2 regions of the Aureimonas sp. CAS genome follow, and region 1 is predicted to be linked to the other one. Evidence: predicted binding sites of a transcription regulator. Region 1 holds the regulator's gene; the other holds the start of a gene.
What was found. The regulator PhoB, encoded in region 1, activates phosphate uptake and scavenging genes when phosphate is short. The targets are predictions, from matches to a motif close to TGTCATNNANCTGTCAT.
Positions count from the first base shown of each region.

Region 2: a site for PhoB is predicted at 4,113-4,129, ahead of phnD (phosphonate ABC transporter substrate-binding protein). Genes of this name have one in related genera too.

Region 1 covers NZ_CM187563.1:1,085,598-1,099,998, forward strand. The annotation lists gene AC6R2M_RS05300 (glycoside hydrolase family 15 protein) at 1-1,432, opposite strand, end outside; gene AC6R2M_RS05305 (hypothetical protein) at 1,629-2,663, shown strand; gene AC6R2M_RS05310 (ATP-binding protein) at 2,684-3,982, shown strand; gene AC6R2M_RS05315 (substrate-binding domain-containing protein) at 4,130-5,158, shown strand; gene pstC (phosphate ABC transporter permease subunit PstC) at 5,233-6,717, shown strand; gene pstA (phosphate ABC transporter permease PstA) at 6,717-8,015, shown strand; gene pstB (phosphate ABC transporter ATP-binding protein PstB) at 8,036-8,839, shown strand; gene phoU (phosphate signaling complex protein PhoU) at 8,941-9,672, shown strand; gene phoB (phosphate regulon transcriptional regulator PhoB) at 9,669-10,379, shown strand; gene AC6R2M_RS05345 (hypothetical protein) at 10,690-11,013, opposite strand; gene AC6R2M_RS05350 (DUF3297 family protein) at 11,841-12,101, opposite strand; gene AC6R2M_RS05355 (GcrA family cell cycle regulator) at 12,105-12,680, opposite strand; gene AC6R2M_RS05360 (aspartate aminotransferase family protein) at 13,082-14,293, shown strand; gene argF (ornithine carbamoyltransferase) at 14,290-14,401, shown strand, end outside.
Region 2 covers NZ_CM187563.1:3,485,327-3,499,727, forward strand. The annotation lists gene AC6R2M_RS16825 (DUF1045 domain-containing protein) at 1-303, opposite strand, end outside; gene phnE (phosphonate ABC transporter, permease protein PhnE) at 307-1,176, opposite strand; gene phnE (phosphonate ABC transporter, permease protein PhnE) at 1,173-2,093, opposite strand; gene phnC (phosphonate ABC transporter ATP-binding protein) at 2,098-2,964, opposite strand; gene phnD (phosphonate ABC transporter substrate-binding protein) at 3,045-3,977, opposite strand; gene phnL (phosphonate C-P lyase system protein PhnL) at 4,155-4,877, opposite strand; gene phnK (phosphonate C-P lyase system protein PhnK) at 4,880-5,656, opposite strand; gene AC6R2M_RS16860 (endonuclease domain-containing protein) at 5,761-6,132, shown strand; gene AC6R2M_RS16865 (alpha-D-ribose 1-methylphosphonate 5-phosphate C-P-lyase PhnJ) at 6,327-7,175, opposite strand; gene AC6R2M_RS16870 (carbon-phosphorus lyase complex subunit) at 7,172-8,269, opposite strand; gene phnH (phosphonate C-P lyase system protein PhnH) at 8,275-8,874, opposite strand; gene phnG (phosphonate C-P lyase system protein PhnG) at 8,871-9,338, opposite strand; gene phnF (phosphonate metabolism transcriptional regulator PhnF) at 9,491-10,234, shown strand; gene AC6R2M_RS16890 (Csu type fimbrial protein) at 10,255-11,205, opposite strand; gene AC6R2M_RS16895 (fimbria/pilus outer membrane usher protein) at 11,202-13,613, opposite strand; gene AC6R2M_RS16900 (fimbrial biogenesis chaperone) at 13,634-14,059, opposite strand; gene AC6R2M_RS16905 (Csu type fimbrial protein) at 14,071-14,401, opposite strand, start outside.

The DNA of each region.
Region 1 (14,401 bases):
GCACCAGCGGCATCAGGAGGACGACGGCGTCGAGCCCCTTGCCGCCCTTCACCTGCGTGAAGGCGCCGATCTCCTCGTTCCAGAACTCGTTGAGGATCGTGTCCTGGATCTCGGAGCGGATGTCCCGCCAGCGGTTGATGTCGCCCTTGAGCGAATGGCGGACGGCAAGGCGGATGCCCCGGTCGAGCGCGACCCAGGACATGAGGACGGAGGAGAGATATTGCTGCGGCTCGCCCCGGCTCTCCCAGATGCCCTTGTCCGGCAGCCACCAGTTCTCGCAGAGCCAGTCGAGCATGCCGGCGAGCTTGCCCCAGACGTGGAAGGACGGTTTCCCGCGGGCCTTGGTCGCGATGTAGATCGCGTCCATCAGCTCGCCGTAGATGTCCATCTGGCGCTGTTCGAAGGCCGCGTTGCCGATGCGCACGGGCTGTGAGTCGGCGTAGCCGCGAAGATGCGGCAGCTCCATTTCCTCGAGCGTCTTCGCCCCGTCCATTCCGTACATGATCTGGAGATGCGGCGCCGTCTCGACCGTCCGCTCCATCAGGAAGTGGATGAAGGCCTCGGCCTCGTCGAAATAGTTGAGGCGCGACAGCGCATAGAGGGAGAAGGCGGCGTCGCGCACCCAGCAGAACCGGTAGTCCCAGTTGCGCTCGCCGCCGATCGTCTCGGGCAGGCCGAAGGTGGCGGCGGCCGCGATGGAGCCGTGCTCGGCGGAGGTGAGAAGCTTGAGCGTCAGCGCCGACCGCACGACCAGCTCGCGCCAATCGTCGGGATAGGAGCCCTTCTTCACCCAGGAGTGCCAGAAAGCGCTCGTGTCGTCGAAGGCCTTGGCGACGTAGGATTCGTCGATGGGCGGCGCGCACTCGCGGCCGGGGCAGAAGACGACGTGGCAGCTCTCGCCTTCCTCTAGCGTCCATTGGCCGGTGACGCGGCCGTCCTCGATCTCCAGCGGCATCGTGGCCTGGAAGGTGACGCTCTCGCCGTCCTCGCCCCAGGAGACCTCGACGCCGCCTTCGACCGCGACGATCCTCGGCTCCGCGCGGCCGTAGTCCGGCCGGGGAGCGATCGAGACACGGAGGTCCACCGTCCCCATCACCGCCTTGGCGCGGCGGATGATCCGGCCCGTGCCGTCCACCGGCATGAAATCGGTGACCTCGCCGATGCTTTCCTCGGTCAGGAAGCGCGACAGGAGGATGTTGGTGTCGGGCAGGTAGATCTGCCGGTGGCGCACGTCGCCGTCCTCGACCCAGACGCGGAACTCGCCGCCGCGCTCGGGGTCGAGCAGACCGGCGAACAGGCTCGGAGAGCCGAACTCGGGATGGCAGAAAAAATCGATCCGTCCATCCGGAGCGACCAGCGCCACGGTGCGCATGTCACCGATGACGCCGTGGTCGCTGATCGCGTTCGGCAGGGAGGCTTTGGCTGCGGACATGGATCGCTGGGGCTCGCGTGTCTGGTCGCGGGAAGATTGAGCGGGCGGGGGCGATGTAAAGCGGTATTTCGGCGCAGGCGGCCGACGTGCTATCGCGGAATCACGTACGGTTCGGGCGATGCTGTGGAACGGCCTCACGCCTGTCCCCTGGGACGAGACGGGGTTTCGCCTCGACGGCGAAGGCCCGGCAAAACGGATGGGTGAGCGGATGGATCCGATCGAGGAGAGCGTGCGCCGGGCCTTGGAGGGCGGCCGGCCGGCCGAGCAGTCCTTCCGCCGGAGCATCTACGCCGCGTCGACCCGCGCGGTGGAGCGCACGATCGCCTCGCGCGGGCTCGGCCCCGAGGAGGCCGAGGCGGAGCGCGCGCGCCTGGCCGACATCGTGGATCGCGTCGAGGCCGAGTATTTCGCCTATTACGGCGGGGACGGCGTCGGGGGCGATGCGTCCCCCGTCGAGGAGCCGATGGAGGCGGCGGCTGCGCCGCACGAGGATCGGCCGCCGTTCGAGCCTGTCCCCGCGCGTGCGGCGCCGGCCGCCTTCGAGCCGAACCGGGCGGCCGCGGAGCCATCCGAAGCGCCGGGGGCGGCGCCGGGCTGGACGCCGGGTGCGGGCCGCAGCGCGCCGCGTGCCGCGGGGCGCCGCGCGCCCGGCAAGGGCACGATCCTGGCGCTCGTCTTTCTGGTCGTCCTGGTGATCGTCGCCTGGATGTTCCTGCGCTCGGGTCCTGCGACCGATTCGGCCGCGACCTCCGCCTCCCCGGAGGCAGGCCTCGCCGAGCCCGCGGCGGGGACGGCGCCGAACTGGATCGACGTCTTCGCGGGCGCCGATCTAGAGCGCGTCTCGACGCCGTCGGGCGGTCGCGTCAGCGCGGTCGGCTCGCCGGAGCGGCCGGCCCTGCGCCTCGCGGGACCCGAAGGCGCGGAGGGCGAAATCCTTCTCGATCTCGGCCCCGGTCTCGTCGGCGAGATCGCCGGCTCGAACGTGCGCGTCGAACTCGTCGCCGGTTCGCCGGACGGAAACCTGCGCGAGTTCTCGGTGCGCTGCCTGTTCGCACAGGAGAGCGTGTGCGAACGCCAGCGCTTCGCGACCTCCATGCCGGAAGAGGCCTTCATCTTCGACGTGGAGATCCCGGCGGGCGTCTCGACGCCGGCCAGCCTCGCTCTCGGACCGGGCCTCTCCGACGACGGGCCCGATTTCGATCTCTACTCGGTGCGCATGCGAATCCTCTAGACCGGACGGCGGTGACGGCCATGGCGCAGGAGCCCGAAGGCGAAGCCGCGTCCGGCGAGGACGCCCGGGCTCCGGCCCTGATCGGCCCGGCGCATGTCGCGGTCGGCACGGCCCTTCTCGGCTTCGGGGCGGTCGGGCTCATGGTGCCGGACGCACGTCTTCTAGCCGGCGCGGCGGCGAGCCTGACCGTCGTCGCGACGGCCGCGATGCTCGCTCGGGCGCGCCCCGCCGCGAAGCGACCGCACCGTCCGGTGGCCTCGCCCGCCGGTTCCAGCGTCGACATCCTCGGCGCCGCCGTCTCGGCGATGCCCGAGCCGGCCCTTCTCGTCGATCGCTCGCTCTATCTGCGCTTTTCCAACGCGGCCGCGCAGGATGCGTTCGGAAGCTTGGAAGAGGGCGATCCGGTCGCGCTGCGGTTCCGCGCGCCGGACGTTCTGGCGGCGGCCGAGGAGGCGCTGGCCTCCTCCGAAGGGCGCGAGGCCGACTATCTGGAGCGCGCGCCCGACGATCGCTCCTTCTCGGTCGATCTGCTGCCGATCCGGGTGGGCGAGGATCGCGCGGGGGGAGGGGAGACGTTCCTTCTGATGCGCTTTCGCGACCGCACCGCCGAACGGCGGATCGAGCGCATGCGCATCGATTTCGTCGCCAATGCCAGCCACGAGCTGCGCACGCCGCTCGCCTCGCTGATGGGCTTCATCGAGACGCTGCAAGGGCCGGCGCGCGGGGACCGCGCCGCGCAGAAGCAGTTCCTGGAGATCATGCACCGGCAGGCCGGGCGCATGGCGCGCCTCATCGACGATCTCCTCTCGCTCTCGCGCATCGAGACCAAGCGGCGGCTGACCGCCGAAGACCGCGCCGATCTCGCCGAGGTGGTGGAGGCGGTGCGCTCGGAGATGAAGGCGCTGGCGCAGGAGGTCGATGTCGAGCTCGTCGTCGAGATCGGGGATGTCGGCCCGTGCGAGATCACCGGCGACCGGGACGAGCTGACCCGCGTCTTCGCCAATCTGGTCGAGAACGCCTGCCGCTACGCGGCCGAGGGGCGCCGGGTCGTCATCGGCCTGCGGCCCGTAGGCGACAGCATCGAGGCCTTCGTGCAGGATTTCGGGCCGGGCATCGAGGAGCGCCACATCCCGCGTCTGACCGAGCGCTTCTACCGCGCCAAGGCGGACGCCTTTCCGGGCGGCACCGGCCTCGGCCTGTCGATCGTTCGCAACATCCTTCTGCGGCACGGGACTCGGCTCGTCATCCGCTCGAAGGAGGGCGAGGGTTCCACATTCAGCGCGCGGTTCCGCCGCCGGAATCCTGCGAAGGCGAAATAGCGCAGCCAGAACAAGGGTCTGCGCTGTCATGTTTGTGTCGTCCAAACGACATATACGGTTCGCGTCCGATCGATAGACGGTTCGCGAGCCGATTGGACGAGAGGTCCGCGCTCGCAACGAAACCTCATTCAGGAGCATCCCCCCGTGATGACTCGCAAGTTCGCCGGCATCCTTCTCGGCGCCACCGTTCTGGCCGGCCCGGCCTTCGCCCAGTCCGCTGAGCCCGTCCAGGTCGCCGGTTCCTCGACGGTTCTGCCCTACTCGCAGATCGTCTCGGAGAACTTCTCCGAGGTCTATCCCGACTTCCCGACCCCCGTCATCGAATCGGGCGGCACGGGCGGCGGCTTCACCCAGTTCTGCTCGGGCGTCGGCTCGAACACGATCGACATCGCGAACGCCTCGCGTCCGATCACGGCCAACGAGAAGCAGGCTTGCGCCGCCAACGGCGTGACCGACATCCAGGAAGTCCAGTTCGGCTATGACGGCATCGTCTTCGCCTCGGCCGCCGACCGCGACAGCTTCGCGCTGACGCCGGAGATCGTCTACAACGCCCTGGCCGCGCGCGTCGTCGTCGACGGCGAGCTGGTCGACAACCCGCACCAGAACTGGTCGGACGTCGACGCCTCGCTGCCGAACCAGCCGATCGCGACCTTCATCCCGGCCGAGAATCACGGCACCCGCGAAGTCTTCGAAGTCGCGCTGATCAAGCCGGGCTGCGAGGCCTCGGGCGCGCTGGCGGCCTTCGAGGCGGCCGGCGAGGACAAGGACGCCTGCCTCCAGCTGCGCGGCGGCAACTTCGTCACAGACATCTCGGGCGACTACACCGAGACGCTCTCGCGCATCGGCGCGAACCCGGACGGCGTCGGCGTCTTCGGCCTCGCCTTCTACGAGCAGAACCAGGACCGCCTTCAGGTCGCGACCATCGACGGCGTGACGCCGTCGGTCGAGACGATCTCGACGGGCGAGTATCCGGTGTCGCGTCCGCTGTTCTTCTACGTGAAGACGGCCCATGTCGGCGTCATCCCGGGTCTCTCGGAGTTCGTCGAGTTCTTCCTCGACGAGCAGATGATCGGCCCGGACGGCCCGCTGGCGCAGTACGGCCTCGTCCCGGCGCCCGAGGCCGAGCGTGAGGCGTTCCGCACCAAGTTCGCGGACGGCACCACGATCGAGATGTAATCGAGCCTGGCTCGGCGGCGGCGGAGCGATCCGCCGCCGCGCTGTCCTCCCGCATCTCCCTTCGACGGGTCCTCATGTCGACGACGACGATCATTCTCATCGTTCTGGCGATCGCCGTGGCGGCCTTCGTCCTGGCGCAGCGCCGCAGCCTCTCCATCGCGGAGAAGGCGGGGGCGCGGCTCCACTCGCGCCCGATCTATCACGGCGCCTACGCCTTCTGCCTCGCCACGATCCCGGCCCTGGTGCTCCTCGCCATCTGGTCGATCGTCGCCCCGAGCGTCATCTCCGCCGCCGTCACCGCCTCGCTGCCGGACGATCTGGGGCCGCAGCTGCGCGCCTTCCCGACGCTCGTCGGCGGCATCATCGACGCGCTGGCGCAGGGGCTGCGCTCGCTTCCCGAGCACGAGCGCGCCGCCGCCGCGACGATGACGCTCGACGAGCTTCGACCCATCCTGCAGTCCCGCGGCTTCCCCATCGCCGCCGTGGCGCAGGACTTCATGATCCCCGCCGCGCTCCTGCAGATCGAGATGCAGAGCGTCAGCCGTCCGCTGATGACGGGCGCCGTCATCGCGCTCTCGCTCGCGGGTGCCGCCTTCGCGATCTGGCGCCAGTCGCTTCGCCAGCGGGTGCGCGACCGCGTCGAGGCGATCGTGCGGGCCTTCCTCATCATCGCCTCCTCGATCGCGATCCTGACGACGGTCGGCATCGTCCTGTCGATGCTCTTCGAGGCGCGCGAGTTCTTCTCCTACGTCCCGATCCACGAGTTCCTGTTCGGCACCGTCTGGGAGCCGCGCTTCGCGGCGGCCGGCACGACGCAGGCGGGACAGTTCGGCCTCGTGCCGCTCCTGGCGGGCACGCTCTACATCGCCTTCGTCGCCATGCTCTTCGCCGTGCCGACCGGGCTCTTCGCCGCCATCTACATGGCCGAATACGCCAGCAACCGGACGCGCTCGGTCGTCAAGCCGCTGCTGGAGGTGCTGGCCGGCATCCCCACCATCGTCTACGGCTTCTTCGCGCTCATCACCGTCGGCCCCTTCCTGCGCGATCTCTCCGCGCAGCTCTCCGCGATCGCGGGCGGCGGCTTCGTGCCCTTCATTCAGGCGCAGTCGGTGCTGACCGCCGGCCTCGTGATGGGCATCATGCTGATCCCCTTCGTCTCCTCGCTGTCCGACGACGTCATCACGGCGGTGCCGCGCTCGCTTCGCGACGGCTCGCTCGGCCTCGGCGCCACGCGCTCGGAGACGATCAAGAAGGTGGTCCTGCCCGCCGCCCTTCCGGGCGTCGTCTCGGCGCTCCTCCTCACCATGTCGCGCGCCATCGGCGAGACCATGATCGTGGTCCTCGCGGCCGGCATCGCGGCCAACATCACCATCAACCCCTTCGAGGCGATGACGACGGTCACCGTCAAGATCGTCTCCCAGCTCACCGGCGACATCGACTTCACCTCGCCGCAGAGCCTCGTCGCCTTCGCGCTCGGCCTGACGCTCTTCGTCATCACGCTGGGGCTCAACATCGTCGCGCTGCAGATCGTGCGCCGCTATCGGGAGCAGTACGAGTAATGAGCGAGACCCTTTCGAAGGCGCCGCCGCGCCGCGACATCGGGATCAAGCGCCGCTATGCCGCCGAGCGCCGCTTCAAGGCCTACGGCATCTCCGCGATCGCGGTCGGCCTGTTCTTCCTCGTCTGGCTTCTGTGGACGGTGATCAGCCAGGGCTACACCGCCTTCTGGCAGACCGAGCTGCGCCTGCCGATCACCTTCTCGGCCGAGGTTCTCGACCCGGACGGCACGGGGCAGCCGGACCCGGCGGTCCTGATGCGGGCGAACTATCCGGCGCTGGCGCAGGCGGCGATCGCCGAGCGCCTCGGCATCGACCCGGAAAACCGCCAGGAGATGACCCAGGCCGGCGCCATGGTCAGCCAGGGCGTGCGCACCATCCTGCGCAACGTCGTTCTCGACGACCCTTCCGTGATCGGCACGACGCAGGAGGTCTGGCTCCCCGCGAACTCGACCATCGATTCCGCGCTCAAGGGCCAGTTCAACCTCAACGTCGAGGAGAGCCGCCGTCCGGTCAGCGACCTCCAGCTGCGCTGGATGGACGAACTGCAGGAGGCGGGCGACCTGTCGCAGCGCTTCAACACCGGGCTCTTCACCTTCGGCGCCTCCTCGCGCGCCGAGACGGCGGGCGTGGGCGTCGCGATCGTCGGCTCCTTCATGATGATGCTGATCGTGCTCGCTCTGGCGCTGCCGATCGGCGTCGCGGCCTCGATCTACCTGGAGGAGTTCGCGCCCAAGAACAGGTTCACCGACCTCATCGAGGTGAACATCAACAATCTGGCCGCCGTGCCCTCCATCGTGTTCGGCCTCCTGGGTCTGGCGGTCTTCATCAACTATTTCGGCCTGCCTCGTTCGGCCGCGCTCGTCGGCGGGCTCGTGCTTACGCTGATGACGCTGCCGACGATCATCATCGCGACGCGCGCCGCGCTCCGCGCCGTGCCGCCCTCGATCCGCTCGGCGGCGCTGGGCCTCGGCGCCTCGCGCAACCAGATGGTGTTCCACCACGTGCTGCCGCTGGCCGCGCCCGGCATCCTGACGGGCACGATCATCGGTCTCGCCCAGGCGCTGGGCGAGACGGCGCCGCTGCTCCTCATCGGCATGGTCGCCTTCGTCGCCGACTATCCGAGCGGCCCGATGGACGCGGCCACCGCGCTGCCGGTCCAGATCTTCATGTGGGCGAACGAGGCGGACCGCGCCTTCGTGGAGCGCACCTCCGGCGCCATCATCGTCCTCCTCCTCTTCCTGGCGGTCATGAACATCGCCGCCATCCTCCTGCGCCGCCGCTTCGAGCGCCGCTGGTAGCCGATCAGATGGATACTCCCATGCACAAGCTCGTCTCCGAGCCGATGACGGTTCCGGCCCCCAAGACCCCGATCAAGATGAAGGGCGAGAAGGTCGACGTCTTCTACGGCGCCAAGCAGGCGCTCTACGAGGTCGGCATCGACATTCCCGAGCGCCAGGTGACGGCGCTGATCGGCCCCTCGGGCTGCGGCAAGTCGACCTTCCTGCGCTGCCTGAACCGCATGAACGACACGATCGAGGGCGCGCGCGTCGTCGGAAAGATCACGCTCGACGGCGAGGACATCTACGACAAGAGCCTCGACGTCGTGGAGCTTCGCGCCCGCGTCGGCATGGTGTTCCAGAAGCCGAACCCCTTCCCGAAGTCGATCTTCGAGAATGTCGGCTACGGCCCGAAGATCCACGGCCTCGCCAAGAGCAAGGCCGATCTGGAGGAGATCGTCGTCACCTCCCTGAAGAAGGCGGGTCTGTTCGAGGAGGTGAAGGACCGCCTGCACGAGCAGGGCACGGGCCTGTCGGGCGGCCAGCAGCAGCGCCTGTGCATCGCGCGCGCCATCGCGGTCTCGCCCGAGGTGATCCTGATGGACGAGCCCTGCTCGGCGCTCGACCCGATCGCGACCGCCACCATCGAGGCGCTGATCGACGAGTTGAAGCAGAACTTCACCATCGTCATCGTGACCCACTCCATGCAGCAGGCCGCGCGCGTCTCGCAGCGCACGGCCATGTTCCATCTGGGCCGCATCGTCGAGGTCGGGCCGACCGAGAAGATGTTCCAGAACCCGGACGACAAGCGCACGCGCGACTACATCACCGGCCGCTTCGGCTGACCGGACAGGGTAGCGGGCCCTCGACGGCCCGATGCGCGAGAACCGAAGAGTTTGAGCGACCATCGCGTGCGGAGCCACGCACCGCTCACGGGGAGAAGAGCATGCCCGGACACATCGTTTCGTCCTACGACGACGAGCTGAAAGCCATCCTGCGCCGCATCTCCGAGATGGGCGGGCAGGCCGAGCGGATGGTCGAGCAATCGGTCACCGCGCTCATCAAGAGCGACATCCAGCTCGCCCAGCGCGTGATCGCCGACGACCGGCTTCTCGACGAGGCGCAGCGCGAGCTCGACGAGCACGCGATCCGCACCATCGCCAAGCGCCAGCCGATGGCGCAGGACCTGCGCGAGATCGTCGGCGCGATCCGCATCTCGAACGACATCGAGCGCATCGGCGACATGGGCAAGAACATCGCCAAGCGCGTGATCGCCGTGCACGAGCACGGCCAGCCGGTCAAGCTCGTGCGGGGCCTGGAGCATCTGTCGGGGCTCGCGCTCGAACAGCTGAAGGAAGTGCTCGACGCCTATGCGCGGCGCGACGAGGACCGCGCCGAGATGGTGCGGGCGCGCGACGAAGAGATCGACGCGATGTACACCTCGATCTTCCGCGAACTCCTGACCTACATGATGGAGGACCCGCGCAACATCACCGCCTGCACGCATCTCCTGTTCTCGGCCAAGAACATCGAGCGCATCGGCGACCACGCGACGAACATCGCCGAGACGATCTACTACATCAAGACCGGCGAACAGGTCGAAGGCGAGCGTCCGAAGGACGACCGCACCCATGCCATCGTCGCCGAGCCGGGCGGGACCGTGGGGACGGTCCTGTGACGACGGGGCCCCACATCGCCGTCGTCGAGGACGACGAGGCGCTGGGCGTTCTTCTCCGCTACAATCTGGAGGCCGAAGGCTACAGCGCGGAGGTGATCGCGCGCGGCGACGAAGCCGATCTCCGGCTGCGCGAGAAGGTGCCGGACCTCCTGATCCTCGACTGGATGCTGCCGGGCCTGTCCGGCGTCGAGCTCTGCCGGCGCCTGCGCCTTCGCTCCGAGACGCAGCGCCTGCCCATCCTGATGCTGACGGCGCGCGGCGAAGAGGACGAGCGCGTGCGCGGCCTGTCCGTCGGCGCGGACGACTATGTCGTGAAGCCCTTCTCGACGCTGGAGCTGATGGCGCGCATCCGCGCCATGCTACGCCGGGCGAGCCCCGAGCGCGTCGCGACGCAGCTGACGGCCGGCGACCTCGACCTCGACCGCGAGACGCGCCGCGTGCGCCGGGCGGGCCGCGAGGTGCGCCTCGGCCCGACGGAGTTCAAGCTGCTGGAATTCCTCATGCAGGCGCCCGGCCGCGTGTTCTCGCGCGAGCAGCTGCTCGACGGCGTCTGGGGGCAGGGGATTTATGTCGACGAGCGCACCGTCGACGTCCATGTCGGGCGCCTGCGCAAGGCGATCAATCGCGGCCGCTTGCGCGACCCGATCCGCACCGTGCGTGGCGCCGGCTACTCGCTCGACGAGACCTTCGCGGCGAAATCGGCCTGAGGGACCGCGGACGCCCCTCGGGCACGTGGATGCGCGGAAGCAGGACGACGCGCACTCCTCTCCCTCAAAGGGAGAGGGGTCCGAAGGACGGGCGAGACGAGTGGCTCGCCCCGGCGGACGCAACGCCGCTGGCGGATCAACAGCCTACAACATCCAGGCACAGACAGGGGCGTCGTCGAGCTCGGCGTTGCGCGGACGTCCTCTTTTCTGACGTTGCGGGCGTCATGCCCTCATCCCCCTGCCGGGACCTTCTCCCGCGCAGCGGGAGAAGGCGAAGCGTAAGCGCCGCGGCTTTGCGTCTGCGGCCGCCTCAGCGGAAGGTGAAGCGCGAGACCTCGCAGACGTTCACCCCGTATTCGGTTTCCTCGCGCCCGCTCTCGAACGTCGCCTTGAAGTCGAAGACGCAGAAGCCGGTGCCGTCGTCGAAGTTCACCCGCACTTCCGCGCCGGGCATCAGGACGTCGTTGCCGAGGATGTCCTCCTCCCAGTCGGTGGTGCCGGTGTTGGACCCGTGAAGGTAGAAGATCGGCTCCTTGGCGCCGTTGTGGATGACGACGCGGCGGTCCAGCGCCGAAGCGGCCGTGGCCGAGAGGATGACGGAAGCGCTGATGAGCGCGGCGAGAAGGCTCCGCATGGGAGAGGCTCCGTTGACGGCATCCCACAGGCGGATGCCTCGCCGCCACATTGCGGCCCCATTCTTCTACCGCCAGACTTCCGTGAAGTCACTTGGAGTCTTGTTGCGGTCCGAAGACGCAACGCGGGATGGCTAACGCTGGGGACGGGGCCTCGAAGCTGAAGACTGTGTTCAGCGGCGAGCCCGACGAGGCCCTCACCCAGCTGCTCGCTCGCGCTCGCATCCACCCTCTCCCCGAGGGGAGAGGAATGGCGCCTCTTTCGATGCGCTCACGCAAGCATTCGAACGGTCGACATCGCGGCGAAGCTTCTCCTTCTCCCCTTGGGGAGAAGGTGCCGGCAGGCGGATGAGGGCATCGCAGGGCGCCGGCGCTCGATGATCGTCCTGGGTGCGGTCACGGGATGAGCGTGGCGAAGGAAGAACCGTCTTCAGCGGCCGAGCCCGACGAGGCCCTCACCCGGCTGCTCGCTCGCGCTCGCATCCACCCTCTCCCGTTCCGGGAGAGGAATGGCGCCTCTTTCGGTGCGCTCACCCAAGCATTCGAACGGTCGACACGGCGGACGGGCAGGGCGGCGAAGCCTCCCCTTCTCCCCTTGGGGAGACAAGTCCCGGCAGGCGGATGAGAGCGTGGCAGGGCGCCGACGGTCGGCCCACGAGCGGAAGACGAAAGACCGTTCCCCTTCGCCGTCCTGGACGAAGGGCGGCGAAGGGGAACGCGCGGACCGGACGCCGAGGCGCCGGCCCGTATCATCGGCTGCCGCACCGGCCCGAGACCCGTACCCGGTTCCCGAAAGCCCGATGCGCAGGATCGGAAGCGCTCGGCGCGCTCAGCCCTCCGCCGGCGCGTCGTCGCGCAGATAGGGCTCGACCTCGCCCTTCAGCTTGATCGTCAGAGGCTTGCCCTTGCGATCGAGCGTCTTGCCGGCCGCCACGCGGATCCAGCCCTCGGAGACGCAATACTCCTCGACATTGGTCTTCTCGACGCCCTTGAAGCGGATGCCGATGCCGCGCTGGAGCAGCGCCTCGTCATGGAAGGGGCTGTCGGGGTCGTTCGACAGGCGGTCGGGCAGGTTCGTCGCGTCCGCCATCGATCAGCGCGCCCGGCGGCGGTCGGCGACCGGCTGGAAGGCGATCCGCGCATGGTACTGGCAGTAGGGCGAGGCGTCGCCGGAATGATTGCCGCAGAAGCGGAAGTCCGGCGAGAGCGGGTCGCCCAGCGGCCATTTGCAGGTGCGCTCGGAAAGCTGGACCAGGGTGAGGTTGCGCGAGATCGGCACGATCTCGGCGCTGCGGCGCGGCTCGCTCTCCACCGCCGGCTGGGCGATGAGATCGACCACTTCCTCGACCTTGAGCGCGGCCGAGCCCACCGAGCGCGCGGTCGGCTGGGGCGCGGGGCGCGAGATGGACGCCGGCGCCGCAACGACGAGGCGCGGTGCCTTCTCCTCGACGACCGGGGTCTCGACGATCACGGGACGCGGAGCGGCGGCCGCAACGGTCTCGGTTTCCGAAGGGACGGCCTTGATCCGGCTTTCCAGCTTGAGGCGGTGCACCTTGCCGATCACCGCGTTGCGCGTGACGCCGCCGAGCTCGGCCGCGATCTGGCTGGCGCTGTTGCCCTCGGTCCACCGCTTCTTCAGGAGCTCGATGCGTTCGTCCGTCCAGCTCATCGGGAAAAGTCCTCGTCTCTTACGCGCGTCTTGCGGAATCCGTCCTCGACCCGAGGGTCTGAAGGCCCCGGGAGGTCGTCTATATCTATGTGATACTGAAGTCCGCCGCGCGATATATGGTATGTGCTCAAACATTAACGTATGGCCGGACTCGCTGACAAGGCGAGCAACCCGCCGCACGAATCGAAAATCGGCTTATCCCCAGCTTGCCGCGTTCCGAACGGCGGTCCCGCGCCGGGCCGGCGGGGCCCGCCGCGTTGACAATGCGCGTCGCGCCCATGGTATACAGCGGCCTGAAACGATGCCTCGACGATCATAAGATGGTCCGGAAGCCTGCCTCCCGCAGGCTTCGTTCGTTTCTGAAGAGACCGCCGTACCCTTCATCTGCCGGAAGTCCCGCCATGGTCGCCGCGAACGCAGCAAGGTCCGCCCTCTACGCCACCTATGCGAGAGCGAACCTCAAGTTCGAGCGAGGCGAGGGCGTGTGGGTGACGACCGACGACGGCCGGACCTTCCTCGATTTCGGCGCCGGCATCGCGGTCAACGCGCTCGGCCATGCCCATCCGCACCTCGTCGGCGCGCTGACGGAGCAGGCGGCAAAGCTCTGGCACGTCTCCAACCTCTACGAGATTCCCGGTCAGGCGCGCCTGGCCGAACGTCTGGTCGAGGCGACCTTCGCCGACCGCGTCTTCTTCGGCAATTCCGGGGCCGAGGCGCTGGAATGCGCGATCAAGACGGCGCGCCGCTACCACTACGTCAACGGCGCGCCCGAGCGCATCGAGATCCTGACCTTCGAGGGCGCCTTCCACGGCCGCACGCTCGCCACGCTCGCCGCCGGCGGGCAGGCGAAGTATCTGGAAGGCTTCGGCCCGAAATCCGAAGGCTTCCGCCAGCTGCCCTTCGGCGATCTGGAGGCGGTGAAGGCCGCGATCGGCCCGCAGACGGCCGCCATGCTGATCGAGCCCATCCAGGGCGAGGGCGGCGTGCGCCGCGCCCCGCGCGCCTTCCTGCAGGGGCTGCGCGACCTGTGCGACGAGCACGGCCTCCTGCTCCTCTTCGACGAGGTGCAGACGGGAATCGGCCGCACCGGGCATCTCTACGCCTATCAGGGGATCGGCGTGACGCCGGACATCCTCGCCTCAGCCAAGGGCATCGGCGGCGGCTTCCCGATGGGCGCGTGCCTTGCGACCGAAACCGCGAGCGCGGGCATGACCGCCGGCACCCACGGCACGACCTATGGCGGCAACCCGCTGGCGATGGCCGTCGGCAACGCCGTTCTCGACGTCGTCCTGTCCGAAGGCTTCCTGGAGCACGTCCGCGACATGGGGCTCTTGTTCAAGCAAGGGCTCGCCTCCCTGGCCGACCGCTTCCCCGACGTCGTGGAGGAGGCGCGCGGCGAGGGGCTGCTGGTCGGCCTGAAGGGCCGCGTTCCGAACGGCGAGATCGTCGGCGCCTTCCGCGAGGCGGGCCTTCTCAGCGTGCCGGCGGGCGACAACGTGGTGCGCCTCCTGCCGCCGCTCATCGTCACCGCCGAGGAGATCCGCGAGGGTCTGTCGCGGATGGAAAGCGCGCTGGGCGCGCTCCAGTCCGTCCGGACGGAGACCGCAGCGTGAGGGCCGGAACGCGGCACTTCCTCGACCTGGCCGTCGTCGAGCCGAGCGAGCTTCGCGCGATCCTGGAGGACGCCAAGGCGCGCAAGGCGCAGGGGCGGGGCGGTCCGC
Region 2 (14,401 bases), 1.2 Mb from region 1:
TACGATGGCGAAGAAGCCGGACGGCTGGCCGAGCGTGAGGCGAACGGCCTCCACCGGGGGACGCGCGGCGCACCAGCGGGCGAGCGCGGCCTTCAGCTCGCTCTCGGTGCGGCCTTCCGCCAGTTCGAAGGGGGCCTTCAGCGTCGCGTGGAAGCCGTAGCGCCGCGCGTCGGCGACGAGCGCCGGATCGGCCGCTCTCGATGCCTCGACGGTCCGCCCGAAGGCGCTGCGGCCGAGCCAGTCTTCCGCCGCCGTCAGCAGCCGGTCGCCGGGCGCGGGCGTGTAGTAGAGGGCGTATCGCATGGCTCAGTTTCCTGCCGCGCCGATGAAGCGCTGGCGCACCTTACGCGACAGCCAGTCGATCACGAAGATGCAGACGAGGACGTTCAGCACCACGAAGGCGACCTGGTCGAAGAGATTGGCCCGGAAGCGCTCGATGATGATCATGCCGACGCCGCCCGCCCCGACGATGCCGAGGACGGTGGCCGAGCGGGTGGAGGATTCGAAGAAATAGAGCCATTGGGACAGGAAGACGGGCAGCACCTGCGGCAGGTAGCCGTAGCGCACCACCTTCACCGGCGAGGCGCCGGTCGCCCGCACGCCCTCCACCTCCTTGCGGTCGATGTTTTCGATCGCCTCGGCATAGAGCTTGGAGAGGGTGCCCGTGTCGGAGACGATGATGGCGAGCACCCCCGCGAGCGGCCCGAGCCCCACGGCGCGCACGAAGACGAGGCCCCAGACGAGCTGGTCGACGCCGCGCAGAACGTCCAGGAAGCGGCGCACCAGATGGCGGAGCGGCGAGATCGGCATGGTGTTGCGCGCGGCGAGGAAGCCGATCGGCAGGGAGATGAGCGCGGCGATGAGCGTGCCGAGAAAGGCCATGGCGAGCGTCTGGGCGATGGCGCCGTAGATGTTGGCGTACTGCCAGCTCTCCATGTTGCGCCAGACGAACATGGTGGAGAGGAGCCGCCACGCCCGGTCGGAGGCGTAGGCGAGCTTCCAGACCTCGAAATACCAGAGCGAGCCGAGCGTATAGGCGAGGACCGCGAGGGCGAGCGCCCAACCGAGGCCGGCACCGCGGTTCGGGCCGAAGATCGCCGGATGCTCGGCCTCGAGCCTCGACACGGCGCCGGCGTCGAAATCGGCGAAACGGTTGGGGAGGGCGAGCGCGCTCATGCCAGGTTCTCCCGGCCGATCAGGCGGGCCCGCAGGGCCTCGGAGAGAAGGTCGATGATCGTCACCAGCACGATCACGATCAGGAGCACGGCGAGGACGCGGTCGTCGGAATAGAGGCTGATGACGCGGTTCAGCTCCGTGCCGATGCCGCCCGCGCCGACGAAGCCGACGATGGAGGAGGCGCGCACGTTGATCTCGAAGCGCAGCAATGTGTAGGAGGCGAAGTTCGGCAGGACCTGCGGCATCACGCCGTAGCGCATCTCCTCGAACCAGGTGCCGCCGACCGAGCGGATGCCCTCCACGGGCCGCAGCGAAGCGTTCTCGTTGACCTCCGAGAAGAGCTTGCCGAGCGCGCCCGCCGAATGGATGGCGATGGCGAGAACGCCCGCCAGCGGGCCGATGCCGATCGCGAAGACGAAGACCAGCGCGTAGAGGATTTCCGGCACGCCCCGGCAGATCTCCAGGAAGCGGCGCGAAATCCAGTAGACGACCGAGTTCGGGGCGAGATTGTGCGCCGCCGGAAAGGACAGGAGGAAGGCGGCGAGAGAGCCGAGGATCGTCGCCGTCAGCGCCATCAGGATCGTCTCGCCGATGAGCCGCAGATAGGTCGAGAGGTCCGAGTACCAGTAGGTCAGGGAGCCCGGAACGGCCCGTCCGTCCTCCCCGCGCGGCAGGAGCAGCTTGTCGAGCTCCAGGTTCGGCAGGATCGTGCCGAAATAGTCGAAGATGCGCGGCAGGCCGGAGGCGAGGCGCTCGGGGTAGAAGCGCGAGATGACGACCGACAGCGCCAGGACGGCGAGGAAGCCGGCGGCGAAGAGGAGGTTCATCGCCATCTTCTGCCGGATCAGCTCGGCGCGGTGGCGTTCGAAGGTCTCGACCGCGCCGGTGCGCGGCCGCCGGTCCTCGCGGGACGTCATCGGATCAGTTCGCATAGGCCGGCGCGGGGCCGGCGACACGGGCCATCGCGCCGGCCGGAACGGGCTGGGGCGCGGCGGCGCGGGCGGGCGCCTTGCGGATGGCGGTGGAGGTCAGTCCCTCCTGGAAGGCGTCCTCGGCCTCGGCGCCGTAGATCTCGCGCGCCGCCGCCTCGGTCAGCTCCTCCGGCCTGCCGTCGAAGACGACGCGCCCTTCGGCGAGGCCGACGATGCGGTCGCAATAGGCGCGCGCGGTGTCGAGCGTGTGGAGGTTGCACAGGACGGTGATGCCGTCCTCGCGGTTGATGGTGCGCAGCGCGTCCATCACGATCTTGGCGTTCAGCGGGTCGAGCGAGGCGATGGGCTCGTCGGCGAGCAGCATCTTCGGCTCCTGCACCAGCGCGCGGGCGATGGCGACGCGCTGCATCTGGCCGCCCGACAGCGTGTCGGTGCGCTGGAGCGCGGTGTGCGCCATGCCGAGCCGGTCGAGGGCGTGGACCGCGAAGGCCCGCTCGGCGGCGGAGAAGTTCTGCAGCATCGAGGAGACGAGGCCGTGATGGAAGAGCCGGCCGGTCAGGACGTTCGTCAGGACGTTCAGCCGCCCGACGAGGTTGAACTGCTGGAAGACCATGGCGCAGTCGGCGCGCCAGGCATGCAGCTCGCGGCCCTTCAGGCCGGTCACGTCGCGACCCTCGAAGAGGATGCGGCCGGACGACGGTTCGGCGAGGCGGTTGAGCATGCGCAGGAGGGTGGACTTGCCGGCGCCCGAGCGCCCGATCACGCCCACCATCTGCCCGGCCGCGATGTCGAGCGACACGGCGTCCACCGCGTTGCGGCTCTTGAAGGTCTTCGTCAGGCTCTCGATGCGAAGCATGTCGGATCCTCGTCCACTCGTCCCATGGGAAAGGGTCCCGCACCGTCCGGCACGAGACCCTTCTGTCATGTTCGGTTGTCTCAGCGCGAGCCCGCGACCTCGCGCTCGCGCATGGCCACGACGTTCTCGAAGAAGGAGTGGTCGACGCGCTTGAAGCCCTCGCCGCTGCCGTTGGAGATCTGGGCGAAGCACTCCGGATCGGTCTGCGGCAGGTTCTCCATCCACTCGGTCCAGATGGTCTTGGCCTCCTCCGGCAGGGCGGAGCGGATGACCCAGGGGCCGTTCGGGATGAGGTTGGAGCGCCAGATGACGCGAAGGTCGCTCATGTCGAGCAGGCCGTTCTCGACCATGGTGCGGAAATTGCCGCGGGTGAAGCCTTCGGACTCCTTGCCGACGCCCGAGGTCCAGGTGACGCCGGCGTCGTACTGGTCGTTGAGGACCGCGATCACCGCCTGCTCGTGGCCGCCGCCGAAGCCGGTGCGCGAGAAGTAGCTCTCGATGTCGATGCCCTGGCCTTCGAGCTCGGCCTTGGGCACGAGATAGCCCGAGGTGGAGTTCGGGTCGGCGAAGGCCAGCGAACGGCCTTCCATGCCGGCCAGATCCTGGATGTCCGAGTCGGCCCGGACATACATCATGGCGTAGTAGCCGTCGGAGCCGTCGGCCTCGAGGTTCACGAAGACCGGCTCGACCGCGTTCGGGTCCTGCATGTAGATGCCGGCATAGCCGGAGGCGCCGAGCGAGGCCATGTCGAGCTGGCCGGCCACGAGACCCTGCATCACGCCCGCATAGTCGGAGGCGGGATAGAGCTCGATCGGCGCGCCGAGCGCCTCGCCGAGCTGCTCCACCAGGCACTGGTAGGAGCGCAGGCGGTCGGCCTCGTTCTCGCCGCCGAGAATGCCGACGCGGAAGGCCTGGATGCCGCCGGCCGCGCCTTGAGCGCTGGCGGCGAGAGGGGCGAGCAGGCCGGCGGCGATCGCGGTGGCGAGGCTCAGGCGTGCGAGACGAGCGGTCATGGAAGGCTCCGGGCCGACAGATGAGAATGACGCGACCGTTCGGGCGAGGGCGCGCTCGGCAGTCGAGCGGCGTTCGGTCCTGCCCCGGTCGCGGCAAGCCTTAGTCAAGCTCTGCGACAGTCCTTCAACGGCGCCATGACGTTTGGGTGACGGTCCGCGGCGTGCCTTCCCGCGGGCTCAGGCGGCCCGGCGCGCCGAGAAGGCCGAGACGTCGAGAATGCGGGTCGCCACCGCGTCCCGCACCTCCTCGTCGTGGAAGATGCCGAGGATCGCGACGCCGCGCGACAGCTTCTCGCCGATCATCTCGATCACCACGCGCCGGTTCGCCGCGTCCAGCGAGGCGGTCGGCTCGTCGAGGAGGAGGACGGGATGGTCGGTGGAGAAGCCGCGCGCGATGTTCACGCGCTGCTTCTCGCCGCCCGAGAAGGTGGCGGGCGGCAGATCGAACAGAGCGGCCGGCAGATTGAGGCGCCCGAGCAGGGCGGCGGCGCGCGCCGCCGCCTCCTCGCGGCCCGTGCCGGAGGCGACCAGCGCCTCGGCCGCGACGTCGAGCGCGCTGGCGCGCGGCACCGCCCGCAGGAACTGCGAGACATAGGCGATGGAGGTCCGCCGCAGCGCCAGGACCGCGCGCGGCGAGGCGCCCGCCAGATCGACCATCGCGCCGCTCTTGCGGTCCCGCACGAGGATCTGGCCGCGATCGACGCCGTAATTGCCGTAGACCATGCGCAGGATCGAGGATTTGCCGACGCCGGACGGCCCGCCGAGGACGACGCATTCGCCGGGGTGGAGCTCGAAGGCGGCGTCGGCCACCACCGGCAGCGTCACGCCGCCGCGCATGTGCATGGTGAAGGACTTGCAGACGTCGCGGACGAGGAGCGCGGGTTCACACGGGTTCGGCATCGTCAGGCTTCCGGGATCGAGGCGACGAGGAGCTGGGTGTAGGGATGGCGCGGGTCGTCGAGGACGCGGTCGGTCAGCCCCTCCTCGACGACCCGCCCGCCCTTCATGACGATCATGCGCTGGGAGAGAAGCCGGGCGACGGCCAGATCGTGCGTGACGATGACGACGGAGAGGCCGAGATCGGAGACGAGCGAGCGCAACAGGTCGAGGACGCGCGCCTGGACCGAGACGTCGAGCCCGCCGGTCGGCTCGTCCATGAAGACGAGGCGCGGATGGGTGACGAGGTTGCGCGCGATCTGCAGGCGCTGGCGCATGCCGCCGGAGAACTCGACCGGCCGGTCGTCGATGCGGCCCGCCTCGATCTCGACGCGGGCGAGCCAGTCGCCCGCCGTCTGGCGGATGCGGCCGTAATGCCGTTCGCCCACCGCCATCAGCCGCTCGCCGACATTGCCGCCGGCCGAGACGCGCATGCGCAGGCCGTCGGCCGGGTTCTGGTGGACGAAGCCCCAGTCGGTGCGCATGAGCAGGCGCCGTTCGGCTTCGCCCAAGGTGGCGAGGTCGCGCAGCGCGCCGTCGCGCATGCGGTAGGCGACGGTGCCTTCGCTGGGCGCGAGGCGCGCCGAGAGACAGGCGAGCAGGGTGGACTTGCCCGAGCCGGACTCGCCGACGATCGCCAGCACCTCGCCGGGATGGAGGTCGAGCGAGATGCCGGCGCAGCCGATCCGCGCGCCGTAGCGCTTCGTCAGCTCGCGGACGGAGAGAAGAGGCGCGTCGGTCATGGCAAGCGCTCCTGTCGGTCGGAAGGCGCCCCTTCGCGCCCCCGTCTGCCTGCCGCCAGGCAGACGGGGGTATGTTGCCGCGACGTCACCGACAGGAGGTTTGGATGCCGCACCGGCCGGTCGATCCCCGAAACCGCGCGAACGCGCGTCGCATGCGCCATACGCTGACGCCGGCCGAGCTGAAGCTCTGGAACGCGGTCCGCGCGCACCGGCTGATGGGGCTGGGCTTCCGCCGCCAGTATCCGATCGACCGCTTCATCGTGGACTTCGCCTGCCCCGAGCACCGGCTGATCGTCGAGCTCGACGGCTCCGGCCACGGGGAGGAGCACCAGGTCAGGCGAGACGACGAGCGCACGAGGCGACTGGAAACGCTCGGCTGGACCGTGCTGCGCTTCTGGAACGACGAGGTGCTGACGGATCTCGACGGCGTCTGCCGTCACATCGTCATCGCGGCAGGGTGGGGCGGGGCGGACTAGGATCCCAAGGTTGGCACGAACGACACCCCCCTCTGCCTGCCGGCATCTCCCCCTCAAGGGGGGAGATCGATCGTGCGTGGCCGCCGCACCCTTCGAACAGAGGTCGTTGGACAGACCGGCTTCGATCTCCCCCCTTGAGGGGGAGATGCCGGCAGGCAGAGGGGGGCAGGGACTGTCGAAGATGACGACGATACTCATTCCGCCGCCTCCTTCCGGGCCGCCTGCGTTTCGCAGAAGTCGGTGTCGGAGCAGACGAACATGCGCCCGCCGCGGTCGTCGGTGACCAGCTCGTCGAGATAGGCGCCTTTCGATCCGCAGACGGCGCACGGCACCTCGAAGCGCTGCACGGCGAAGGGGTGGTCCTCGAAGTCGAGGCTCTGCACCCGCGTGTAGGGCGGCAGCGCGTAGATCCGCTTCTCGCGCCCCGCGCCGAAGAGCTGCAGGGCCGGCGAGCCGTCCATCTTCGGATTGTCGAATTTCGGGATGGGCGAGGGGTCCATCACGTATCGGCCCTCGACCTTCACCGGATAGGCGTAGGTCGTCGCGATGTGGCCGTGGCGGGCGATGTCCTCGTAGAGCTTCACGTGCATGAGGCCGTATTCCTCCAGCGCGTGCAGCATCCGCGTCTCGGTCTCGCGCGGCTCCAGGAAGCGCAGGGGTTCGGGGATCGGCACCTGATAGACGACGGTCTGGCCGGATCCGAGCGGCGTCTCCGGGATGCGGTGACGGGTTTGGACGATGGTCGCCTCCGCCGTGCGCGTCGTCGTCGCCACGTGGCACACCTTCTCGAAGAAGGCGCGGATCGAGACCGCGTTGGTGGTGTCGTCGGCGCCCTGGTCGATGACCTTGAGGACGTCCTGCGGCCCGATGATCGCGGCCGTCACCTGCACCCCGCCGGTGCCCCAGCCGTAGGGCATCGGCATCTCGCGCGAGGCGAAGGGCACCTGATAGCCGGGGATCGCGATGCCTTTCAGGATCGCGCGGCGGATCATCCGCTTGGTGCCCTCGTCGAGATAGGCGAAATTGTAGGAGGGGAGGCTCATTGCGCCGCGTCCTTGCTGTCCGCCTGAGGCCCGGCCCGCTCGGCGTTGAGGCGCCGCAGGAGGTCGAGCTCGGCCTGGAAGTCCACGTAATGGGGCAGTTTCAGATGCTCCACGAAGCCGGTGGCGGCGACGTTGTCGCAATGGGCGAGCACGAACTCCTCGTCCTGGGCCGGCGAGAGGCGCTCCTCGCCGAGCTCGTCGGCGCGCAGGGCCCGGTCGACGAGGCTCATCGCCATCGCCTTCCGTTCCGACTGCCCGAAGACGAGGCCGTAGCCGCGCGTGAAGCGCGCCGTCTCGTCTCCGCCGCCGGTGAACTGCGAAACCATCTGGCATTCGGTGAGGCGGACGCGGCCGATCGTTACGGGAAAGCCGAGCTCGGGCATCTCGACCTCGACCTCAACGAGGCCGATCCGCACCTCGCCGACGAAGGGGTGGGTACGGCCGAAGCCGCGCTGGGTGGAATAGCCGAGCGACAGGAGGAAGCCCTCGTCGCCGCGCGCCAGCGTCTGGAGGCGCAGGTCGCGCCCGGCCGGGAAGTCGAGCGGGTCGCGCGTCACGTCGCCCGGCTCGCCCGAGGCCACGCCGTCCGGTTCGATCAGCCCCTCGGCGGAAAGAAGATCGGTGACGCGCGGGGAGGGCGCGTGCGGGTCGGCTCCCGCGCGGCGCCGCGGCTCGGCCACCGCCTCGTCCTGTCCGAGCGCGGCGTCGAGGAGGCGGTGCGTGTAGTCGAAGGTGGGGCCGAGCACCTGCCCGCCCGGCAGATCCTTGTAGGTCGCCGAGACGCGCCGCTCGATCGTCATCGCGCCCGTGTCCACGGGCCGGGCGGCGGCGAAGCGCGGCAGCGTCGTGCGATAGGCGCGCAGGAGGAAGATCGCCTCGATGAGGTCGCCGCGCGCCTGCTTGATCGCGAGCGCGGCGAGCGCCGGATCGTAGAGCGAGCCCTCCGCCATGGCGCGATCGACGGCGAGCGAGAGCTGGCCGGCGATCTGCTCCAGCGTCAGGGCGGGGACCGAACGGTCGCCCCGCCGCCGGTCGGCGAGGAGGGCGTGGGCGGCGGCGATGGCGGCCTCCCCGCCTTTCACGGCGACATACATGAGCCTCAGGCCTTTGCAACGCGGGTGGTGCGCGGCAGGGCCATGACCCTCGTGCCGGCGACGAGGACGAGGTCGTGGCCGCGCGGGAACAGGGCGGCGTTGCGCCGACGGTACTCGACGAAGCCCGCCGACAGGCCGCGCGGGGCGATACGCCGCCGGCTCTGGATGCCCGGCCCCGTAAGCACCAGCTCCGGGCCGCCTTCCAGGGCCTCGACCGGGAGGATCAGCGTCGCGGACCGGTCGGGATAGGGCTCGGTTCCCTGCGGGAAGCGGTCCCAACCGGCCGGGTCGGAGCCGAAGGCGAGAACCACGAAGGCGGCCTCGCGCCAGCTGCCGACCGGGGCGGAACCGGTCTGGAAGGCGAGCCAGGCGGGCGCGTCGCCCATCGGCTCGTCGAGATGGACGGGCGCATCCGCGTCGCTGAGGGCGGCGAGAAGGGCGGCCGCGCCGGGCACGAGCCCGTCCGGGGCCTCGACGCGGCCGGAGAGGTCGGCGATCGTGCCGGGTTCGGCGAAGACCCCCATCATGGCGCGGAACACGGCCTGGCCGTCGAAGACGGGATCCTTGAACCCGCCCGATACGGCTCTCGATGCGACGGCGTTCATGGCTGCTGGTCCTCCCCTCGAACCACGGTGAAGAAATCGACCCTCGTCGCCTGCGTCTCTTCGGCGAGACGGGCGCGGGCGCGTTCGTCGGCGGCGATGGCCGGCTCCACGATTTCGGCCTCGATGCGCGCGCGCCATTCGTCGCGCTGCCAGAGGGCGTCGAGATGAGCGGCCGCGCGGGCCTTGTCGGCGTCTCGTCCGAGGATCATGGACGAGCCGACCTCGCCGGTGGCGAGCCGCACTGTCGCACGTGTGACACTCGCCTCGCCGAGATTGAACGGCGCGCCGCCGCCGCCCGCCCGGCCTCGCAGCATGACGAGGCCGATCTCGGGGCCCCGCACCGGCTCGGCCGGAGGCGCGGCTTTCAGCAGCGGCCCGCAGAGGGCGGAGAGGGCAGCCGGGTCGGCCAGCGCATAGGCGCCGATCGCGCGGCGCCTCGCCTCGTCGGTCGAATTCTCCGTCATCGCCGCACCTGTATATTTGTGTAGACAAGTAAATCTCTACCCTTCTATAACGCGTGCGGCGTGACGCAACGATGACGTTCGCGCGGAAAGATCGGTCCCGGCTGCCCGACGCCGCGCGGCATCGATGGCGGGCACCGGACATGGAGCGGGGGATGATCGGCGAGGCGGAGCGCAGCGGCATCGCCGTCTGGCGGCGGGTGCGGGACGATCTGGCGGCCGAGATCCGCGCCGGGCGGCTGGAGGGCCGGCTGCCGAGCGAGACGGAGCTGGCCGAGCGCTTCGGCGTCAACCGCCACACGCTGCGCCGCGCGCTCGCCGTCCTGTCGCGCGAGGGGCTGCTCTCCACCCGGCGCGGGCTCGGCAGCTTCATTGCCCCGCCGCCCGAACGTCTGTCCTATCCGATCGGCGAGCGCACCCGCTTCTCCGCCAATCTCATCGGCCAGGGCCGGGTGCCGGAAGGGCGCCTGATCGGGGCCGAGCGAGTGGCCGCCGATCGCGACCTCGCCGCGAAGTTCGGCTGCCGCCCCGGCGCGCCGCTGCACCGGCTGGAGACGCTGCACGTGGCGGACGGCGTTCCGCTGACCGTGGCGACCGGCTATTTCGACGCGGCGCGCTTTCCCGGCATCGTCGCCGCCTATGCCGAGACGGGCTCGATCACCGAAAGCCTGAAGCGCGAGGGCTGCGCCGACTACCGGCGCCAGGAGACGCGCATCACGGCCGAGCGCGCGTCGCCCCGCGACGCCGAGCATCTCGGCCTCGGGCCGGACGCGGTGGTGATGGTGACGCTCGCGGTGGACGTGGACGGCGAAGGGCGGCCGGTCCAGGTCCTGCGCACGCGCTTTGCAGCGGACCGCATCGAATTCGTCGTGCGCGAGCCCGGCCGGGACCCGGCCTAAGGGACGCCGGCCCCGTCGCCTCAATGGGTGACGGTCACGACGACGACGTCGGTGTAGCGGCCGGCGGGGGGCGTCGGCTGCGCCGGCACCAGCCCATAGACGGGGATCGTGCGCGTCACCCCGTCCCCGACGCCGGAGACGAGGCTCGCCGTCGTCCAGGGAACGGCGTTGGCCGGGTCCTGGTAGAGGCCGTACGCGATCTGTCCGGGTCCCCCGGTGCGGGTCATGAAGCGCGGCAGGCCGCTGCCCGAGGAGCCGCCGCCCAGCGAGATGGAATAGGACGCGCCGGGCGTGCAGCGCACCCGCACGCGCGAGGCGGCGGAGACGGCGGCGTTGAGCAGGCCCTGCGAGCCGAAGTCGAGATCGTCGGCCTCCACGAGACAGTTGCTGGCGACCTGCGCCCGCACGTCGAAGGCGGGACGCGTCACGTTTCCGAGCAGGATCAGCGAGCAGCCGAGATTGACGCCGCCATAGTAGAAGCCGGTCTGCGCGCCGGAGAAGGCGGCGGAATAGTCCCCGATGGGGACGGTGGACTGGCCGCCGAAGATGCGGGCATAGAGCGGGACGGTGACCGAACTGTTGCCGCCGGGCACGACGATGCGCGGCGTCGTTCCGAGCGCCGGGTTCTCCAGCGAGCCCCAGGGCACCAGCCGCGTCGCGTCCTGATAGAGCTGGAAGCGCAGGCTCTGGCCGCCCGCCGACGTCATGAGCCGGGAGCCGTCCGCCGCCAGTCCGGCGGGACCCGCATTGATCCCCGGGCAGACGGCGGCGCCGAGCGTCGACTGGCAGCTGATCGTCACATTCGCGGTCCGGTCGATATTGCCGCCCGACAGCGTGTCGATCGGCCCGAAGGCGAGATTGTCGATCGAGGCGTTGCAGGTCTGCGCCGCGGCCGGCGCGGTCCCGGCGAGGAGAAGCGCCGCGCAGGCCGCGACCGCGAGAAGCGCAAGGCGGGCGACGGGCCGTCTCATGGCGTTCCTCCCGTGGGCACTGTCAGGGGGACGCAGGCGACGTCCGAAACCATCGTCTGCTCGGAGTTTTTGGAGAAGTCGAAGCGGGCGAGGCAGGGGCCGCGCTCGGCATCCTCCACCATCGCCTCGTTTCGGGCCTCGACCCTCGGCAGATAGGCCTGCCCGTCATAGCCGATCAGCACCTCCTCGCCGTTCAGCCGAACGGCGGAGCCCGCCGCGACGAAGTCGCCGTCCGGCCGGCGGAAGGAGACGAGGGCGGCCTGCGCGTCCGGCTCCAGGCCGAAATCGACGCTCGCGCCGGAGCGCCGGGCCGGAACCACCGTCCGGCGCGTCGCGCCGATCGTCATGTCGAGCGGCAGGCCCTGCGGGTCGAAGGACAGGTCGTTGCGCTCGTTGGATCGAAGGTCCGGCACGAGGATGCGCCCGTCGGCGCCCGAGCGCCCGACCGGCCGGTTCTCGAACAGGACCTCCACGCCCGGCGCCCCGATGTCGACGAGGGCGAAGGCGTCGTCGATCCGGCGGGTGAGATGCGGCCGTCCGCCCGCGAACACCACGGCCCCTTCGGCGCGCGCGCTCGCCCGCAGGTCGCCGTCGAAGCTCTCGACCCCGGCCTCGATCTGCGCCGCGGCGGCATTGTAGGTGAATGCCGCCGCGCTGGTCGTCTCCGCACCCGCCCGCAGCCGCCAGCCGTAGTCGCCGACGGCGCGCCCGGCGCTGCGGGTGATCTCGGCCGTTCCGCCGAGAATTTCGGAATCGGCAAAGCCCGCGATTTGGCCGTTGACGCGCTCGCCGAGGGGGAAGGACAGACCGGCGTAGAGCCCGGCCTGCCGCCCGTCGAGCGAGGCGAAGCCGGAGGCGAAGAGGCTGGCGTTGCCCGGAAGGGCGCGGGACCAGGAGAGCCCGGCGATTTCGCTCGTTTCGTCGAACTCGGTGCGGATGCGCGCCAGGCTGACGCTGAGCGTGGACGGATCGAAGCCGAGCGGGAAGGACAGACCGATCTGGTCGAGTTCCCTCGGCTGGCGCCGCGCGATCAGAACATCCGGGACGAGACCCGGCGTCGTCAGCGGCTCGGCCGTGACGGAGGCGATGTCGTCATAGGGGCCGAAGGTGCGCTGCGCGCGCGCGTTGATGACGATCCCCGACCATTCCGCCTGCAACTGCGCCGCGACGAGCGCGCCGGTGCCCTCGTCGCTGCGGCTCGCCGCCCCCGCCAGCGAGGCGACGCCGAGCGAGCCGAGCGTGAAGACCGCGCCGAGGCCGCCATTGGCGAGCCCCTCGCCGCCCTCGCCATGCGCCTCCAGCGTCAGCGCCTCGGTCCAGCCGTAGCGCAGCGAGGCCGAGCCCATCGGCCGGTCGTCGTAATCGTCCGATCTGACGCCGTAGGAGCGGCGCGCGAAGCCGAACTCGGCCGAATAGTCCGCAAGGCCCGGCGCCAGAAGCCGCGTCGAGGCGAAGAAGGGCGTCTGCGTGACGCGCTCCACCCCTTGCGCGTCGCGGACGACGAGACGGGCGGTGGAGCCGCCCTCGACGACGGGCAGATTGGCGATCTCGAAGGGACCGGCCGGCACCTCGGCCGAGTAGCGGCGCGCATTGTCGAGATAGACCTCGACGGTGGAGGGAACAGCGGCCGAGCCCGACAGGCTCGGGACCGGAAAGGTGACGAGGTCCGGGCGCAGCGCGAAGTCGCTCTGCATCTGCAGCCCGCCGAGCCGCACCGGCCGCGTCCAGGAGAGGCCGCCGGTGACGACGTCGCCGATCCGGTAGGTCCGAAGGTCGGACGTGTCGGAGAAGGACCATGTGGTGGAGAGGCGCCGCATGTCGTCGAAGCGCCCGTCGCCGCCCGAGACGATCATCGAATGGTCGAGCACGCCGAAGGGACCGTAGAGCCGGGGCTCGAGGACCGCCGAGAGCCCGTCGAGCGACCAGAGGTCGTCGAAGGCGCCGGTCGCGGTGGAGGCGAGGAGCGAATAGTTCATCAGCGCCCCGGTCCCGGTTTCGGGCTCGATCAGCCCGGCCTCGCCGAAGCGGCCGGCATCGACGACGCGCGCCGCGCGGCCCTCATCGCCGCTGGTGAAGGCGATGGTCTGCGCGGCCTCGTCATAGTCGAAGGCGACGCCGGGCAGGGCGTCGAGAGCGACCCAGCCGTCCCGGCCCGTCGCTTGCGCGGCCGGGGCGATGCCGACCTCGCGCAGCTCCTCCGGCTCGGCGAAGAAGGCACCGTCGGCCCTTCGCCGGAAATGCCCGACGAGCTCGCTCGAGACGCCGTTCACGAAGACCTCAAGATAGAGATCGAGCGCCTTGGCCGAGCCGGCGACGTCCTCGGCGGCGGCGGGCGGCGGGCCGCAGAGCGGCGTTGCGAGCAGCAGGAGAAGCGCCGCCAGGAGCCGGCCGTTCGAGGAGGATGCCATCCGCAAGCCTCCCGCCGATCTCAGTCGGAGAAGACGACCGGGATCGAATGGCGCACCACCACCTGGATCTGCCCGGAGGCGAGGGGACGCCGGTCGGGGACCTCGTCGACGAGCAGGCGATAGGTCTCGCGCGGGCCGGCCGGCCCCTTCCTGAGCCTGACGATCCGCACGAGATTCTCCGTGCCGGGGGCCAGCGTCGCCAGAGGCGGGCTCGCCACCACGTCGCGCGTCGGCTCCAGCGCCTCCGGCCCGCCGCGCTCGTCCCAGCGGAACACGCGGACCTGGACCGTGACCGGGCGCTGGTCCTCGTTGCGGATATGGAGCGTCGAGGTGGCCGTTCCGCCCGTCAGCTCGAAGCCCACCGGCGCGACCCGGATCGAGGCGGCATGGCTCGTCGCCGCGGACAGGCCGAGGCAGAGGATCGCGAGAACGGCGAGGCGGGGCATGATCGCGCGCCTCACGGATAGGTGACGGTGACGGTGACGGTGTCGGTGTAGGCGCCGGCCGGCGCCACGCCCTGGCCGCCCAGGATCTGCCCGTAGACGGTGAAGTTCTGCGGCAGGCCGGTGGCCGTTCCCCCGTTCACCTGGGTGTCGGTCGTGTTGCCCCAGAGGATCGTGCGGGCGGCGTCCTGGTACAGGGAATAGGCGACCGTCGAGGTCGTCGCCGGGACCGGTCCGCGCATGAGGCGGGTCGCGATCGTGGCGGTGGGCGCCGTCCCCTGGTTCAGCCCGATCGTGAAGGGGGTGCCGGCCGTGCAGGTGACCGTCAGGACGTTCGTCGCCTGC